3 regions of the Anoxybacillus kestanbolensis genome follow, and region 3 is predicted to be linked to each of the others. Evidence: riboswitches for the same ligand, from Rfam matches in the RefSeq annotation. Region 3 holds a riboswitch; each other region holds the start of a gene.
What was found. Region 3 has a riboswitch for S-adenosylmethionine ahead of BO219_RS06930 (methionine biosynthesis PLP-dependent protein). Riboswitches for the same ligand answer to the same signal wherever they lie in the genome.
Positions count from the first base shown of each region.

Region 1: another riboswitch for S-adenosylmethionine. It lies ahead of mtnW (2,3-diketo-5-methylthiopentyl-1-phosphate enolase); the one in region 3 lies ahead of BO219_RS06930 (methionine biosynthesis PLP-dependent protein).
Region 2: another riboswitch for S-adenosylmethionine. It lies ahead of BO219_RS11920 (acetamidase/formamidase family protein); the one in region 3 lies ahead of BO219_RS06930 (methionine biosynthesis PLP-dependent protein).

Region 1 covers NZ_MQAD01000003.1:47,832-55,718, forward strand. The annotation lists gene BO219_RS02005 (carbon-nitrogen family hydrolase) at 1-222, opposite strand, end outside; gene BO219_RS02010 (pyridoxal phosphate-dependent aminotransferase) at 319-1,491, shown strand; SAM riboswitch class I at 1,581-1,688, shown strand; gene mtnW (2,3-diketo-5-methylthiopentyl-1-phosphate enolase) at 1,749-2,969, shown strand; gene BO219_RS02020 (2-hydroxy-3-keto-5-methylthiopentenyl-1-phosphate phosphatase) at 2,969-3,625, shown strand; gene BO219_RS02025 (methylthioribulose 1-phosphate dehydratase) at 3,622-4,230, shown strand; gene BO219_RS02030 (1,2-dihydroxy-3-keto-5-methylthiopentene dioxygenase) at 4,243-4,779, shown strand; gene BO219_RS02035 (ZIP family metal transporter) at 4,792-5,526, opposite strand; gene BO219_RS02040 (ATP-binding protein) at 5,526-6,953, opposite strand; gene BO219_RS02045 (matrixin family metalloprotease) at 7,178-7,765, shown strand; gene BO219_RS02050 (hypothetical protein) at 7,784-7,887, shown strand, end outside.
Region 2 covers NZ_MQAD01000025.1:225-6,217, reverse strand. The annotation lists gene BO219_RS11940 (DUF1450 domain-containing protein) at 1-258, shown strand, start outside; gene BO219_RS11935 (DUF4183 domain-containing protein) at 365-748, opposite strand; gene BO219_RS11930 (DUF4183 domain-containing protein) at 1,339-1,722, shown strand; partial or broken gene BO219_RS11925 (pyridoxal-phosphate dependent enzyme) at 1,908-2,195, shown strand; gene BO219_RS11920 (acetamidase/formamidase family protein) at 2,501-3,805, opposite strand; SAM riboswitch class I at 4,009-4,117, opposite strand; gene BO219_RS11915 (bifunctional ADP-dependent NAD(P)H-hydrate dehydratase/NAD(P)H-hydrate epimerase) at 4,332-5,882, shown strand.
Region 3 covers NZ_MQAD01000006.1:44,487-49,645, reverse strand. The annotation lists gene BO219_RS06940 (DODA-type extradiol aromatic ring-opening family dioxygenase) at 1-501, opposite strand, end outside; gene BO219_RS06935 (cupin domain-containing protein) at 623-1,102, shown strand; SAM riboswitch class I at 1,217-1,324, shown strand; gene BO219_RS06930 (methionine biosynthesis PLP-dependent protein) at 1,387-2,490, shown strand; gene metC (cystathionine beta-lyase) at 2,494-3,633, shown strand; gene BO219_RS06920 (HD domain-containing protein) at 3,654-4,190, opposite strand; gene BO219_RS06915 (hypothetical protein) at 4,309-4,941, shown strand; tRNA gene BO219_RS06910 (tRNA-Val) at 5,044-5,116, shown strand.

The DNA.
Region 1 (7,887 bases), on a different contig from region 3:
ATGATACGTGCGGGCAAGTTCGGAAAGAAACGCTTTCGTTTGTTCGCCGTTTTCATCGGCAATATGAGCAAGTCTCGTTAAATCGTAACCTGTCGTCCATAGTTCAGGTAAAACGACGACATCGGCTTCTTTCGCGATTTGTTCCATGTAGCGCACGACTGTTTGTTTATTTTTTTCCGGTGCTCCAAACGCAATGTCCATTTGTACGCAAGCGATATTCATCTCATTCACCTCAAAAAAATTTTCTTTACATTTTGATTTTTACGATATATGATTCTTGACTAGAATTTCAACCTTTTTGTGAAGTAGGTGTGAAAAATGAAAACATTTCCGCAATCGAACTTGTTACAGCAACTTCCGAAGCAATTTTTTGCTTCGCTCGTGCAAAAAGTGAACGCAGTCATTGCCGAAGGGCATGATGTCATTAATCTCGGACAAGGAAATCCAGATCAGCCGACACCAGCGCACATTGTAAGCGCGATGCAACAGGCGGTAGCAAAGCCTATGTATCATAAATATTCACCATTTCGCGGCTATTCGTTTTTGAAAGAAGCAGTCGCGACGTTTTATAAACGCGAGTATGGCGTGACGATTGATCCTGAAAAAGAAGTCGCTATTTTGTTTGGCGGAAAAGCAGGGCTTGTTGAAATGCCGCTTTGCTTATTAAATCCGGGCGATGTTGTGCTCGTTCCTGACCCTGGTTATCCAGACTATTGGTCGGGGGTCGTGCTTGCGCGGGCGCGCATGGAAATGATGCCGCTACGGGCGGAAAACGGCTTTTTACCTAATTACGAGGAGCTAAACAAAGATGTCGTTCGCAAGGCGAAACTGATGTTTTTAAACTATCCGAACAATCCGACCGGCGCAACCGCAACGAAATCGTTTTTTCAACAAACCGTTTCGTTTGCTGAAAAACATCGTATCGGTGTTGTACACGATTTCGCATACGGAGCGATCGGCTTTGACGGGAAAAAGCCAGTAAGCTTTTTACAAGTCGAAGGGGCCAAAGACGTCGGCATTGAAATTTATACGTTCTCAAAAACGTACAATATGGCAGGATGGCGCATCGGTTTTGCGGTCGGTAACGAAAGCATGATCGAAGCGATCAACGTATTACAAGACCATTTATACGTCAGCATGTTCGGGGCGATTCAAGAAGCGGCAGCAGTCGCACTACTTGATTCGCAACAATGCGTCGCCGAGCTTGTCGCGACGTATGAAGCAAGAAGAAACACGTTCGTTCATGCATTGCGTGACATCGGCTGGAATGTGCAAGCGCCAGCAGGTTCGTTTTTCGCTTGGCTTCCGGTGCCAAACGGCTATACGTCGGAAACGTTTGCTGACCTTTTGCTTCAAAAAGCGCACGTGGCGGTCGCTCCGGGCATTGGGTTTGGCGAACATGGGGAAGGCTATGTGCGCACAGGGCTGCTCACAAGCGAAGCAAGACTTCAAGAAGCAGCGGAACGCATCGGGCGGTTGCAACTTTTTTAAAAAATCGTTGACAAAATCGGCATGTGCTGTCATAATTCGAATTAAATTTGTGAAAAACGAACTGTTTGAAAAATTTTATACATTGCGAATTCTTATCAAGAGTAGGTGGAGGGACGAGCCCGATGAAGCCCGGCAACCGACTTAACAAGTGTTAAGCACGGTGCTAATTCTCGCAGCAATGAGCTGAGAGATAAGAAGAGACGAACGATTGAGCCTCTTCTTATGAAGAGGTTTTTTATTTGTAAAGGAGTGGGAAGATGATTACCGCAACATATTTGATTCATGACGACAAAGACTTAGTGAAAAAAGCGGAAGGGATTGCGCTTGGATTGACTGTCGGGTCGTGGACCGATTTGCCGCAGCTTGAACAAGAGCAGTTGAAAAAACATAAAGGCGTTGTTCAGTCCATTGAACAGCTCGAAGAAGATGAGCGGGTCAATACGTTTTTTGGCAAAAGACTAAAGCGTGCCCTCGTGCGCATTTCGTATCCGAGCGTCAATTTTAGCGCCGATTTTCCAGCGATTTTGACGACGACGTTTGGAAAATTGTCGCTTGACGGAACGATTAAACTTGTTGATTTAACGTTTTCTGACGAACTGAAGCGTGCGTTTCCGGGCCCGCGCTTTGGCATTGACGGCATACGCGAAAAGCTTGGCGTTTTTGACCGTCCGCTTGTGATGAGCATTTTTAAAGCGGTCATTGGGCGTGATTTACAATACGTCACCGAACAATTAAAACTACAAGCGCTCGGTGGGGTCGATCTCGTGAAAGACGATGAAATTTTATTTGACAATGACTTAACGCCGTTTGAAAAGCGCATTGTCGCAGGAAAACAAGCGCTACAAGAGGTGTACGAACAAACAGGGCATCGAACGTTATATGCGGTCAATTTAACAGGTAAAACGTTTGAACTAAAAGACAAAGCGAAGCGTGCGGCGGAGCTAGGGGCGGACGTGTTGTTGTTTAACGTGTTTACATACGGACTTGACGTGTTGCAAGCGCTTCGTGAAGACGATGACATTCGCTTGCCGATTATGGCACATCCGTCGTTTAGCGGCGCGATCGCCTCATCGCACGTATATGGAGTTAGCTATGCGCTTCTTCTTGGAAAACTATTGCGCATGGCCGGGGCGGATTTTTCGCTTTTCCCATCACCGTATGGAAGTGTCGCGCTTGAAAAAGAACAGACGGTTGCGATTGCCCATGAACTTACGAAAGAAGAACCGTTTTTACGCACATTCCCTGTGCCATCCGCCGGCATTCATCCGGGGCTTGTGCCGCTTTTAGTGCGCGATTTTGGCATCGACTCCGTCATTAACGCAGGCGGCGGAGTGCATGGTCATCCGAGCGGGGCAATTGGTGGCGGGCAAGCGTTTCGTGCCGCAGTTGATGCGGTGCTTGCTGGTCGTTCGCTTCATGATGCGGCAAAAGAAAACGAAGCGTTACAACAAGCGCTTGATTTATGGGGGAGCGCTTGATGAAGCCAATTATTTTTTGCGACTTTGATGGAACGATTACGTTAAACGACAACATTATTGCGCTTATGAAACAGTTCGCTCCGCCCGAGTGGGAGGCCATCAAAGATGACGTACTTGCGCAAAGATGTTCCGTACAACAAGGTGTCGGACGTATGTTTTCGCTATTGCCGACGACGCTAAAAGAAGACATCGTGCAATTTTTGCTTGACACTGCCCGCATTCGCGACGGATTTTCCGACTTTGTCGCATTTACAAACGAACGGGAAATTCCGCTTTATATCGTGAGCGGCGGCATCGACTTTTTCGTTTATCCGCTGTTAGACGGACTTGTTGAAAAAGAGCGCATTTTTTGTAACAGCGCTGACTTTAGCGGAGAAACGATTCACATTACGTGGCCGTATGCGTGCGATGAACATTGCAAAAATGAATGCGGGTGCTGCAAGCCGTCGCTTCTTCGTAAACTCGCGCCAAAAGGGGCAAAAACGATTGTGATTGGCGATTCCATTACCGATTTAGCGGCGGCGAAACTAGCCGATTACGTCATCGCGCGCGACTTTTTGCTTGAAAAATGCCGGGAGCTTCATTTGCCACATACACCGTTCACGACGTTTTATGATGTCATTGACGCGTTACAAGAAAGCGAGGTGATCGTGTGAGACAAAAAAAATGGGAAGAACTTGCGGAAGTGAAACGAGAACTAGCGGAGCGCGACTGGTTTATGGGAACGAGCGGCAACTTGTCGCTAAAGGTGAGCGATGAGCCGCTTACGTTTCTTGTGACCGCTAGCGGAAAAGATAAACGAAAAGAAACAGCAGAAGACTTTTTACTCGTCGGTGCGGACGGACAGCCAGCCGAAGCGACGCATTTAAAGCCGTCAGCTGAGACGCTTCTTCACGTTAAAATCTACAATAAAACGAACGCTGGTTGTGTGCTTCATGTCCATACCGTTGACAATAACGTTATTTCCGAATGGTACGGTGACGAAGGGGAAGTCGTTTTTACAAATCAAGAACTCATTAAAGCGTTCGGATTATGGGAAGAAGATGCGGCATTTCGTATTCCGATTATTCCGAATTTCGCCCATATTCCGACGTTAGCGGATGCGTTTGCGAAACATGTGCACGCGGACGCCGGAGCGGTACTTATTCGCAACCACGGCATTACCGTATGGGGAAAAGATGCGTTTGAAGCGAAAAAGTTTTTAGAAGCATGCGAGTTTTTATGTCAATATTATGTGAAACTACTACTTTTAAAACGATAAGGGGGAGTATGTATGGCAGTTATTAAAGTGCGCAACACAGGTGAAGTGATTGAAGGAAAGGAAAACGTCGCTACGTTTTTAAATAAGCAAGGGGTGTTGTACGAACATTGGGATGCAAGTAAACTTCCAACGCATCTTCAAAACAAATTTGTATTAACAGACGAAGAAAAGGCGGATATTTTAGCGACGTTTCAAACAGAAATTGAAGATTTAGCGAAGCGTAGAGGGTACCAAGCGTGGGACGTCGTCGCCTTGTGCGAACAAACGCCAAATTTAGAAGAGCTATTGAAAAAATTTGAACAAGTGCATACGCATACAGAAGATGAAGTGCGTGCAATCGTTGCTGGCCATGGCATTTTCGTCATTAAAGGGGACGAAAATACAGGCTACTTTGACGTTGAACTTGAAGCAGGGGATGTCATTTCTGTACCAGAAGGAAACCCGCATTTCTTTACGTTAATGGACGATCGCCAAGTCGTCGCGGTGCGGTTGTTTATTGATCCATCTGGCTGGGTGGCACATCCGTATGAAGAAAAAGAAGGGGCGTAACGCTCCTTCTTTTTAAAATGCTTCAATTAAAAACACCATAACGAGCAAACCGATAATAAACGCATACGTCGATGATTGTTCGTTTCCGTCGCCATGGCTTTCAGGGATTAACTCTTTATAAATAATAAACAACATCGCACCAGCCGCAAACGCTAATCCGTACGGAACGAGCGCGTCGACGACGGACGTTAAATAAAAGCCGATGATGGAGGCGACGAGCTCGATCATTCCCGTCCCGGTTGCCATGAAAAACGCTTTTCCTTTTGATATATGTTGGTTAAATAAAAAAAGCGCAACGAGCAATCCTTCAGGTGCATTTTGAAAGCCGATCGCAAGCGCAATTAAATCCCCGATATGATTTTGTTCCCCCGAGGCATAACTCACGCCAACAGATAAACCTTCTGGAATGTTATGAAGCGTAATCGCCGTAAGGACAAGCAGCGCTTTTTGATCCATTTTGATGCCGCTTTTTGTATGTGCTAAGTCGATATGCGGTACGATGTTTTCAAGAAGTGTCAGCGTAAACACCCCAAAGCACAATCCAACCGCAAGAGACAAAAACGTGCCAGAAGAAAGTGACTCAGGAATTAACCCAAGCATCGATGCCGCCATCATAACACCAGCTGTAAAAGCGAGCAACATGTCGCGCCGTTTGTGCGTTAATGAGCGCGACAAAAATAAAATCGGAACAGCGCCAGCTCCTGTCGCTAGCGCCGATAACGTGCTTCCGATGAGCATATCGACCATCATTCCACCTCCTGTCGTAAAGGAAGACGAACGGTAATCGTCGTTCCTTTCTTTTCTATGCTATGAATGTCGATTGTCCCTTCATGCATATCGATGATACGTTTACAGACGACGAGCCCAAGTCCTGTTCCCGTTTGTTTCGATGTGACAAACGGTTGAAACAGTTTGTGTTTTACGTCGTTTGGAATGCCGCATCCATTGTCCGTCACTTGCAGCATCGCCCAGTCGTTTTGTTTCGTCAGCGAAATCGTTAGCTCACCTCCATCGGTCATCGCTTCGATCGCATTTTTTGCTAAATTTAAGACGACTTGTTTTAAATGATCTTTTGAACAACGAATCGGAAGTGGTACATCGGCACGTTGAAACGTATAGACGACGTTATGTAAATGCGCTTGCGACTCAATCATCGGATGAATGCTTTGCACAATATAGTTTAAATCACACGTTTCAAGTTTTTGTGCCGTCGGTTTGCCGAGAATTAAAAATTCGTTCACAATATCGTTAATGCGTGTAATTTCATTTTGAATGACGGAAAAATAAAGTTGTGATTCGTTATCTTTATGTTTTTCACTTAATAGTTGAATAAATCCTTTAATGCCAGCGAGTGGGTTGCGAATTTCATGCGCCGTGCTTGCGGCGAGTGTGCCGACAAGTTCGAGTTTTTGTGCTTCGGTCTCTATGCGTTCAAGCATCGTTTGCCGTTTTAATAGCCAATATTGAATCAGTAGCCAAACAATATGGATGGCGACGATCAGCAATAAGATGTATGGAAGGGATGTTTGCACATTTTGTTTCATCGTTACGTGCGGCACGTTCGCTTCAATTATCCATGGTGCATAATTTAAATGAACCGTCACCGTTTGTTGTGATGGGCGAATGTCGTTTGTTGCCAACAACATCGTTCCACGCTCATCATATAAACGAAACGATGCGCCTTGGTCAATGATTTTCATCCGTTTTTTTATGTAATCCATACGTAATTCCGCCACAAAAAAACCGACTGTATCACTTGTTTTTTCATCGACAATCGGTGTGACGATCGTTGTTGTATGATCGCTGTCAATGACCGTTTGTTTTGTCGTTTTCGCCAATCGCATCGCTGAACTTGTACTTTCAGAAAAAAACGATATGTGATGAAAACGAACGTCTTGTTTTTCTATTTGTTGCAACATGTCGTTTATGTCTTTTTCGCTTAACATCGCCATATGTTTGCTAACCATAAACGCTAACGTCTCGAGTTTTGTCGTTGTCTCCGCAAGAAAGCGATCGAGATCGTTTTTATGTATATTCGCAAACAAGCGCGTTCCTTCAAGCAATTGTTGTTGCTGTTGTTCATCTTGCCAAAGCACAATCCACGCGCTTCCTACAAGGCATGGGATCATAACAAGCAAGATGTACAACCATCGTCTCATTCTCTCTCTCCCCATATATGCTCCCTCAACAAAACAAAATTCAAGGAATATTATAACATAAAGATGAAAAAAAGACTGAGAAAATGAAAAAACCCCGCCAAAATTGGAGGGGGTTTTGTTATGTTGTAGAGTATGGAAATATGTTCCAATCAAAAATCGGTTTACATAAAAAAAAAAAAAATGGTATGATCACATAAAAATTAAAACAACAACACATTGTCAGGGGGAGCGGGTTTGGTATGAGTAAAATGTTTACGGGAGGAAAAAGACAGGTTCCTAATTTGGGACGATTTATTTTTTTATGTATTATCATGTTATATTTCATTTTTAGTAGCAATACGTATGCTTATGAGTTATTTGGTGGGAAATATAGGAACCCAAACTCATTAAAATATTGGATTGATTCGTCGGTTATCCAAGCTGGTTATGAAGCGAGAGCGGTTTATGGTTCAGAAGCGTTTGATAGTTCTTCTCTTATTGGTACGACTAGAACGTACGATGATTCCCAAGCTAACTACAAATGGTGGGCTAGTACGAAGGACATGGGTTCTGTCGTTGCCGATTGCATCAACTATAATGTGAACTGGCTAGGACAAGTGACTGCTTGTTGGGACTGTACATACGATAAGTCGCAGTTGAGAATTTATTTACCGGGTTTTCAAAAGTTATCTTGGGTTCAAACGAGAGAAACGACAGCTCATGAGATAGGGCATGCTTTAGGATTAGATCATGAAGATGATGTTCGTGCTATCATGCTTTCGAAAGGTTTTCTAAATGATGAGTATCCACAAAATGATGATTGGAATGGAATAAATGCTATCTATTAGCGGAAAGGGAGTGGCTTAATGAAAAAGATTGCTTTTCTTTTATTTTCGATTTTACTTTTATACGCTTGTAACAATATAGAGTCTCGATTGAGTAATGTACATACAAAACATGTCCATAGTGA
Region 2 (5,993 bases), on a different contig from region 3:
GAGAAAATTTATTTTTGTCGCGAAAATGGGTTTGAGACGAAAAAGCTATATAAGTTTTTCAAATCAATTTATAAAGAGATAAAAATCAAACGTAAAGATTGTCTCGGTAAGTGCAAAATTTGTAAAAACTGTCCTTTTGTATTAATAGATGGTGAAGTTGTCAAAGGTACAACAGTCGATGAACTTTATTATGAAGTGAATCATCGTATATCAGAAGAATGGTGGAAATTTCGAGGTAACAGATGCAGCAGGAAATAAGATAACAATAGTCAGTGTTTGTATTTTTAACATATTCACCGAGAAAGTCTCCCGCCTCTAAAAAATAACGTGCAGGCGGGAGAGGTTCACGGGAATTTGATAGCTATTATGTTGTAACAGTTGTTGTCGACGATGGAGCAAATTGAACAATTTCTAACACGATAGGTGTACCAGCAGGTATTGGATCACCGCCAGCAGGAACATTAATCGCAAGCGATCCGACAGTTGTGGCACCTGGTGTATATGTCGAGATATCGTCCATTTGTAAAACACCGTTAATATAAACATTATAGTAACTATTATTGGCTGCTAAAGTTGGTAGAGTTGTAGCGGCTGTTCCATCATCTTGAAAAAAATCTGCTGCATCGATTGTTAATGTCGAGCCCGCAGCTGTTTCTGCTGTTGTAACATAGAAAAATCTTGTGTCGGTTGGTACTGCATCCGTTGTCGTGGAAGCAGAAACGAAAAGTTTCATGAGTTGAAGAGCCATATGTGTATCCCCCTTTCTTTGAAAAATTGATTGATTTGAATGTTTAAGATAATAAAAATCAAATGTAAGATGACATCTGATATGTCAGAAAAATCGATTAGTTGTTTGACGTGTATAGATGTTGTCTACATTTGTTGATTATCAAAAACATTTTCAATTTATAATATGACTGATTTACATGAATTGCTTTAGCCGTTTGTCATATATAACTCTAACTTAAACTTTGAACATATGAATTAAACATGAAAATCAACCAGGGTTCGGCTCGCTTTTTAAATATGTTGGAAAATTATATATAGTTCGTAAAAAGTAAAAATAAAATGCAAAAAATGATGAATCTGTGCCAGTGATTGAAAAATATGAAATGAATCGTTTATTATATTTAATCTAGCTTCATGTTCACTTTATTTATTCATTTTGCATATAATGTATAAATCCATTTGCACAATTCCATTCTTAAAAAGATGTCGCATATGGGGAAAGTGTGTTTTGAAATCTTTTATTGCGGGAAGAAAGGAGTGTTTCACTCTAATTTATCGCCTTATTTCAAATAGGGTGTATTTACTAAATTTTCAATTTGGGTGGTATCAATGAAACGAGATAATAAATATCAGAAACATATCATTGCTGTTCCAAAAGTTTATGATTGGATAAACACCACATCAATCGTTCAAATTTGCTTTACTATTAAAATTCCCCCTCAAGTTTTACAAGTGGATACTTACCAATATAATGCTATATCAGACGGAATAAAAACAGTTTATACGAATGCGGATGAATTAGTTGAATATGGAAATAAAGGAATATTAGACCCGACGAAGGTATCGTTTATTAATTTATTTATCAATGGAGTGTTACAACCTAAAAACCTATATGAAGTTCAAGAAGGAATGCTGACTTTAAAGTCTGCTGACACTCCAATGGCGGGTGCTCCGATCATTCTTCAATTTATTACGATAAAAGCAGGCATTTAAATGATATATTCTCTTTTCATACTTTCCTTTCTAGCAGGTAGACAAATTTTCGTCATACACCTAGAAAGGATTTATTTTTATGATTCGTTCCAATTCTTCCTCATTCTAATTAAGCAGGCAAAGAATGTGAAGTCAGTCAACTGTAAAATAATCCTTCTACCAATAATATTTATCCCGTTCTAATCGATCACGAGTTTAACGAAGAATTTAAATTTTACTTAAAGGAGTATGTCGGCCGTGCAAATCCGCTTACTTTTGCGGCTCGGCTTACCGAGCGGTTAGGCGGAGCAAAAATCTATCTGAAACGCGAAGATTTAAACCATACCGGTTCACATAAGATTAATAATGTCATCGGACAAATTTGGCTTGCGAAACGAATGGGGGCGAAGCGCGTAATCGCTGAAACAGGTGCGGGACAGCACGGTGTCGCCACAGCGACAGCTTGTGCAATGTTTGGCATGGATTGCACGATTCAATCAAACGGTGCCAGGCACTGTTCGTATGGCAACCGTTCTATTCATATTTTAAATGCCCCTTCTCCAGCCGCAACTGCTTCCATTGAAATTGGAAAGGAAATGATTCGACATTTAGAAAAGTTCCGTTTGGTTGTATAAAATAAGAAATGTACAAAAAACAACCCCATACCCCTTCATCGCGGTATGGGGTATCTTTATAATTTTGCTTGTTCCTAAGAACAACAATAGCTGTCTGTTCTTGCATTAAATTGTGTTAAGTACTTCCCTGACATAATTACGACTACCATGTGATTCTATATAAACTACCCTAAAGAATGGGGATATTGATCGCGTACTAATTGAGTAATGCCAATCTTATCTAGATATTTTACAGGGCATAAGAACGTTACCGTTACTACGCCTGGATGTCTACCAATTTCGATAGAACCTGTAATCGTTGCCCGATTCATTACTTCCGGAACCGTAATCCCTAAAACCTCGGCGGCTCTTTTTAAACCATTTTCAGTTGCTTCATTTAAGTTTGCCCCCGTTCCAATAAAGGAAATAGGGAGGGATTCCTCTAATTTTTTTACACCCCATTGTTCCGCTATATCAAGTGCCATCTCTTTTTCTTTCTTAGTAATAGGTTTTGCCAGATAAGGAAGATCCTCTTCTACAGGTAAAAGAATAGGACCATCAATATTTAAACCTTTAATGACTTTCACTTGAAGAGTTACTATTCCGGCTACATCAGTCGTATGCCCTGCTATTTCACCATCTCCTTGCATAGCGTGCATATCCCCGAGGTAAACACCACCGCCTCGCACTTTTACAGGACAAATGAGAACAGCGCCTTCCCGTACCCGATTAATATCCATATGTCCATCGGTACGATCTTTTAATTGTTCCCGTGTTATAGCATATTCATGCGGAGCGTCTATTAAAAACTGACCAAAATCCCCGGCATTATGGGAATCTGGTAAAGGCCGTGCAGGTGTCGTACCAAGCTGACCCAAGAATGGGCGAACTCTTGCAACTGTTCCAACCAAATCGTGCGGAGCAAATGTTACAATCGGATTTTGTACTGAATTATCAGGTGTCGCCATATAATAGCGACCTTCTCTAGCAATCTGTTCTGCTGCCTCTTTATGCAAAGTAACTCCTATATTCTTGTTGGAATCGAAAGCGATCGTATAACCATTAGTAAATTCAAATGGTGATACATCTGCACCACAATTTGCACAACGAATGGCCTCTTGGCCTATTCCCTCAATCTTAGTCTCCGGATATAGCGTTCCGCATTTAGGACATTTTACAGCAACAAATGGATCCCCTAAAAATCTTCCCTCTACCGGCTTATCATTTCCCGATGAAGTGGCGATTGAAGTTACACGGATTGATTTAATTTTAATGGCAATAGCGTCTCCCACTTCTGCTCCTTCTACAAAAACAGGTTTAGTTACCTCATGACCGCCACGGATACAAGGTGTAATCATCGGTCCCCAACACCCAGGAGCAGTATTAGCAATAATATACCCGCCATCTTTTACAGGTCCAAGCATTTCACCATTGGGATCTAAAATCCCATTCGTAAATTCATTCACAAATACCGTTTGTTTCGCTTCCATATTTTCTCCCCCATTTAAAAAAATATTTACTTATTGATAGCAATTATAAGGGAATAAGCCAAATGTATCAATTTTAGTTGAAAATCCGCCAAAATTAAAACCAAAAGAATGTTGATTTTACAGCATTCTTTTGGTTTGCTTTTTTTAGATTTCGGGATTAAATACTACTTTTCGGACGGCCCCATCGGGTATCTATTGTACACGACTTATCTTTCAGAATGAAAGCCATTCTGCAGGATTTGGCACCGTTCCTGTTATAAGGAGGTTGCCGGACGTCATAGGGCCTGTTCCCTCGGTCACTCTTGATAAGCGGTGATCGTATTCAATTTTTACAACAATAATAATATATTTTTATCTATGTCAACGGAAGATAACGCTTACATTCTTGGTGTATATAGAAAAAAATTTTTTAACGAGTTTTTCATATAGGCAGGGAAGAACGTCAACATGGTTAGTAAACTATACGTAATAGGAAAAAGTGATTTAAAATACTTGTATGAGATTAAAAATTTGCGGGGTGATCTTCATGCGCGTTGTGACTGCTTCAGAAATGTACGCGATTGATCGATATACCATTCAGCAAATCGGCATGAGTGAAGAATCGTTGATGGAAAATGCCGGACAAGCTGTCGCTACAGTTTTGCTGGAACGAATTCAACCTGCTCAGCGCGTCGCTGTATTAGCAGGAACAGGAAACAATGGCGGCGACGGGTTTGTTGTTGCGAGGGTGCTAAAGAGTTATGGTTATACGACGGATTTATGGTTAATACCGCCAAAGGAAAAAGTAAAAGGCGCGGCGAAAAAAGCACTTGAAATCTATGAAAATTCGGGATATGAAGTAAAGAATTACATAGGAAATGAGAAGGAATTTATCGAACAATTACGTCATTATGACGTGATCATTGACGCTTTGCTTGGAATTGGCATAAATGGGGCATTGCGCTCTCCATATAAAGAAATCATTGAAAAAGTGAACGAAGCAAAGGAGCTTGTTGTGTATGCCATTGACGTACCAAGCGGAATTCCGGCGGACGGCGGAGCGGTGGAAACAGCGATTCAGGCGGATGTAACGATTACGATTCAATATCCAAAGCTAAGTGCATATACTTTTCCAACAGCTGATTACTATGGTGAATTAATCGTAGTCGATATTGGTATTCCGCCGCTTTCTCTAGAAAAAAATGCCGAGTTTCGCCGACTATGGAGTGAGGCGGCTGTTGCAAGAACGCTGCCGGTAAGAAAGCGTTCGTCCCATAAAGGTACTTATGGAAAAGGGCTTGTAATTGGCGGCTCGCGAAATATGACAGGCGCTGTCATTATGACCGCAAAAGCGGCTTTAAGAAGCGGAGCTGGATTGCTGACAATGGCTGTTCCGGATGATGTTTATCCCGTTGTCGCCACCCATATTCCAGAGGTGATGTATCATCCGTGTTCATCGTTGAACGGCTGCTTTGCCGGGGAAATCGATTTGATCACCTTGGATGTTGACGCGATTGCCGCAGGACCGGGCATGGGGAGAACGATGGGAGCGAAAAGTGTTGTCCAAAAGGTGCTATGCCAAGATGTTCCAGTCGTTCTTGATGCGGATGCGTTATATTTTTGGAACGATTATGTTTCGATAATACGTGAACGAACAGAAGCGACGATTTTAACGCCGCATCCTGGAGAAATGGCGCGAATGCTTGGCGTTTCCATTGACGATGTCGAAAGAGACCGTTTTGGCATTGCAAAGCAATTTGCAATGAGCAATGGTGTTTACCTTGTGTTAAAAGGACCTTACACCATTGTCACGACTCCAGATGGAAAGCAATACGTGAATACAAGCGGAAATCCAGCGTTAGCAAAAGGCGGAAGCGGCGATGTACTCACTGGAATCATTCTTGCGTTTATCATGCAGCACGACAACATTCAAGAAGCAATTTGCAATGCCGTGTTCGTGCATGGAAAAGCGGCGGATGCGCTCGTCGAGAAGGAGCATTCACCAATGGATGTGCTTGCGACAGATGTCATCGAGGCCATTCCGCAAACACTTTTTTCACTTTATAAAAAGGGAGCCTCGTATCAGAAACAAAGATGAAGTATATGAATACGAAAAATAGACCTCTTCCGAGCATTGCCGTTCAAGCGAGGTCTATTTTTCATTTCGATGCTTGCTTTTAGGGCAGTCTTATTTGTCAATTATGTGTTT
Region 3 (5,159 bases):
ATTGTGCACTGTGCCACCGCTGCCGAGAATCATGACACCTTCGTCACGCAACGGGCGGAGTGCCTCTCCGAGTTGAAACAATTGCTTTGGTGTCCACCACGGAACGACAGATGCTTGGATGATTGGAATGTTTGCCTCTGGAAATAGTCGGCTTAACAATACCCATGAACCGTGGTCAAGTCCACGTGTTTCATCGACATTGACGATAGGTGAGACGTGTTTGAATTGATGTTGGACGCGTTTTGCCCATTCTACTGAACCTTGTGCAGCATAGGTTACTTCATACAATTCACGTGGGAAGCCGGAAAAGTCATAAATCATCTCATACGTTCCAGCGATCGACGAAACGGTCGGTTGGCGTGTCATCCAATGTGCAGTAAAGACGACGATAGCTTTTGGATGCATCTGTTTTCCGAGCGTTGTTAAAAACGATGTATATGCGCTATCTTCAATCGCTAACATCGGTGATCCATGCGCAAGAAATAAAGCAGGTGCTTTCATTATCTCCCTCCTTTTTTTTAATGTACCATATATATTTCTGATTTGTCGATTTTTGCATGTGAGGCGCATGGTCGGGCAGTTGTGCATAACATGACGATGAATATGAAAAAGAGGTGAGAACATGTATTATTACTATCCGCATTACGTGTATCCAATGTATCCATATCCGATCATGCCTTATCCGCTTCCGAGGGAATATACGAAAGATTACGGACCGAACCCGTTTGTCATTCAAATTGAAGAAGCGACGAAACGAAACAATATGTTCCGTACGACGTTATGGACAGGTCCGCATTTACAAGTGACGTTAATGAGCTTGCGTGTCGGGGAGGATATTGGTTTAGAAATTCATCCGGGCGTGGATCAATTTTTACGTATTGAACAAGGCGAAGGGATTGTACGGATGGGGAAAAAGAAAAACGAGCTAACGTTTGAACGACGAGTGGGCGACGGTTCTGCTATTTTTGTCCCTGCTGGAACGTGGCATAATGTAATAAATATTGGAAACGTTCCGCTAAAATTGTATTCCATCTATGCACCGCCACAACATCCAGCGGGTACCGTCCATCCGACAAAAGCCGATGCTCTTGCGGCGGAATGAGAGAAAAGACTTGGGGGAAGCCCTCACGTGTTGGAAAAGGATAAAAAATAGTTGCAATTTTTCGGAAAATAAGATACATTAATTAAAAATCAGAAAATTCAATATCGTTTTACGTTCTTATCAAGAGAAGGGGAGGGACTGGCCCGATGAACCTTCAGCAACCAGCCGAAAGCGGTCAGGTGCTAAATCCAGCGAATTGGCGTTCAATTCGGAAGATAAGAAGAAGCGACTGTAAAAGCCTTCTTCTTTGAAGGCTTTTATTTTTTTAGAAAGGAAGAGAGCGAATGAGTCATATCGAAACACGGTTAGCGCAAATTGGAAATCGAAGCGAGACAGCGACAGGGACGGTCAATCCGCCTGTCTATTTTTCAACAGCGTATCGTCATGAAGGGATCGGACAGTCGACAGGGTACGATTACATTCGGACAGGAAACCCGACGAGACGTATTGTCGAGGAGGCGATTGCGCAGTTAGAAGAAGGGGATCAAGGGTTTGCATGTAGCTCAGGCATGGCGGCGATTCAAACGTTGTTTGCGTTGTTTGAAAGCGGCGATCATTTCCTCGTTTCGGCCGATTTATATGGCGGAACGTATCGGCTATTTGAAAAAGGGTGGAAGAAATACGGTTTATCGTTTACATACGTTGATTTTCGCGATCTCGATGCGGTAAAGGCGCATGTGACGGACAAAACGAAAGCGATTTTTTTAGAAACGCCGACAAATCCACTTATGCAAGAGGCGGATATTGAAGCGGTGGCAACGTTTGCGAAGCAATATGGGCTGCTTCTTATCGTCGATAATACGTTTTACACCCCTGTGTTACAAAAGCCATTAACGAAAGGGGCGGACATCGTCATTCATAGCGCAACGAAATATTTAGGCGGGCATAACGACGTGCTTGCCGGGCTCATTGTTGCCAAAGGAAAAGAGCTGTGCGAGCAACTCGCGATGTATCATAACGCCATCGGTGCGGTGTTGTCTCCGTTTGATTCATGGCTGTTAATTCGCGGCATGAAGACGCTTGCGCTGCGCATGCGTCAGCACGAACAAAACGCAAAGGCGATATATAAATTTTTAGTCGAACATGAAGATGTGACGGACGTATTGTATCCGGGAAGAGGAGGAATGTTGTCGTTTCGCGTGCGCGATGAAAAATGGGTGAATACCTTTTTACGAAGTTTAAAACTGATTACGTTTGCGGAAAGTTTAGGCGGTGTCGAAAGTTTTATTACGTATCCCGCAACGCAAACGCATATGGATATTCCAGAGGATATTCGCATCGCCAACGGGGTATGTAATCGTTTGTTACGTTTTTCGGTCGGCATTGAACACGATGATGATTTAATTGCTGATTTAGCACAAGCGTTTCAGCGTATGAAAGAGGTGTGAAAAGTGGATGTACAAACAAAGCTCGTTCACAATCAATGGCAGATTGATACGCAAACGGGGGCAGTGAGTGTCCCGATTCATCATGCGTCGACGTTTCATCAGTTTGATTTTGATACGTTTGGCAAGTACGATTATAGCCGTTCGGGAAATCCGACACGCGAGGCGTTGGAGGAGACGATTGCGGAATTAGAAGGTGGAGTGAGCGGTTTTGCGTTCGCTTCCGGCATGGCTGCCATTTCTACGGCATTTTTATTGTTGTCAAAAGGCGATCACGTACTGATTACCGATGACGTATATGGTGGAACGTATCGCATCATCACGGACGTATTGAGCCGATTTGGCATTGAACATACGTTTGTTGATATGACCGATTTAGATGCGGTGGCGCGTCACATTCGTCCAAATACGAAAGTCATTTATATGGAAACGCCGTCCAATCCGCTTTTGAAAATTACAGATATTCGTGGGGTTGTGAAGCTTGCGAAAGCGCACGGTTGTTTGACGTTTTTAGATAATACGTTTGCGACTCCTTTGTTGCAGCGTCCGCTTGATCTCGGTGTCGATGTCGTTTTGCATAGCGCAACGAAATTTTTAGCAGGTCATAGCGATGTCATTGCTGGACTTGCGGTTGTGAAAGACGAGCGTCTCGCAAAACAGCTTCGCAAACTGCAATATTCGTTTGGGGCCGTGCTCGGTGTGCAAGATGCGTGGCTTGTGTTGCGTGGATTAAAAACGTTGCACGTTCGGTTAGAGCATTCGTCTCGTTCAGCTATGCAATTGGCGCAATTTTTACATCGTCATCCGAAAGTGGCACATGTATATTATCCAGGGCTTTCGCATCATGAGGGGCACGTCATTCATCGCGAACAAGCGCGCGGATTTGGGGCGGTGTTGTCGTTTGAATTGGAAGATGAACAAGCGGTGCGAACGTTCGTCCAACATGCGCACATTCCTATTTTTGCGGTCAGTTTAGGGGCGGTCGAATCGATTTTATCGTATCCAGCGAAAATGTCGCATGCGGCGATGCCGAAAGCGGAACGCCTTCGTCGCGGCATTACGGACGGTTTGTTGCGCATAAGCGTTGGACTTGAGGCAATGGATGATTTAATGGCCGACTTTGAACAGGCGTTATCGTATGTATAGGCTAGGTATAACACCTAGCCTTAGCTAATTTGGTCGAGAGCGTTACGTTGTAGTTGTTGTTCGACCATGCGATCGAGCTGTTGAATTTTTTTTAAAGCGAGTTCGTCATCGATTTGGCGATAATGATGTTTGCCACCCGGTTCTTCATCTGCTTCATCGGCGAGCTTCACGATCGTTTGAAGCGGTTTTCGTTTTAGTTCTCCTTCTGGAAGATACGAATCGGTGTGAAGCAAAATGGCGAGGGCAATTTCTTTGGCGTGTTGAGGATGTTCGCCGAGTCGAATAAGTAACTTATGCGCTCGCTCTGCCCCTTTAATCGCATGAATATCGTTTTGTTTATATGTTTCATAGTCCCACGTTCCGTTTGAGTACCATTCATAATGACCGATATCGTGAAGCAAAGCAGCTTTTGTCGCTAAATCGACGTTCACTCCATAAAGCAAGGCGAGGCGATATGCGTGGTATGCGGTAGCGATGGCGTGCGCGACGCCTGAACGTTTCAAATATTTTTGAGTGATGGGGTGAAGGAAGATGTCAGTTAATGTGACACGTCTCATAGCTCACCATCCCTTTCGAATGTTTTTCTAATCATCATACCACGTCTACTTTTAACATGGCAATACATATTTTTTTCGTTTTTTCTTCATACTAAATGAAAAAGTATGGAGGACACATATGTTTTTATCATTATTATTATCGGTTATGACAGCGCTTTCGTTCAATGGGGATACTTGCACAAAAAAATTAGAGGAAGCAAACGTACAACTATGTGGCAAAGAAGATGGAGATTGGGTGCGTCATTTTACGCTTCACGTCGGTCAACAGACGTATGCGTTTCCGGAATGGGAACATGTCAACGATCCGAAGGTGATCCCGCAATTGCATTCGGTAGATGTCACAAAAGATGGAAAAGAAGATATTGTCGTTTTTCTCGTGAAAGCGCGCGGCAACGGCACGTATAAAAACGAAGTGCACGTATTTGCCCATCACGAAAACGGGATAGAAGAAATGATCGTCGAAGATCCGCGCACCGTTGTTTTGAAGAGTGTGAAGATGAGGGAAACAGACGAAGGAACAGAGCTGATTATAGATCATGTGCACGCGCTCATTCCGTATAACCGCCAAGGCGGGAAAGGCGTCAAAGTGACGTTCGATCGCTTTTTAAAATACGCGCTCGATAAACAAAAACTGAAGGCCGTTTTACTTCTCGAACGAAAAAAAGGCGAATACATCGGCAGTTTAATCGTCACGTATGAATATAAAGACGGTCTTTTCCAAGGCACGCATATCGACTTTATCCGCCATTAGCCATTGCATACGCGATGGCTAAAAATTTTTTAAAAAAAATATTTGACAATGTGGGGGGACGTCAGTATAATAAAAAATGTGTTCGATAGGACAACAACATACGATTCCGTAGCTCAGCTGGGAGAGCGCCACCTTGACAGGGTGGAGGTCGCTGGTTCGAGCCCAGTCGGAATCATCAAGTGAAATCCCTTGAGCCACAAGGCTTCAAGGGATTTTTT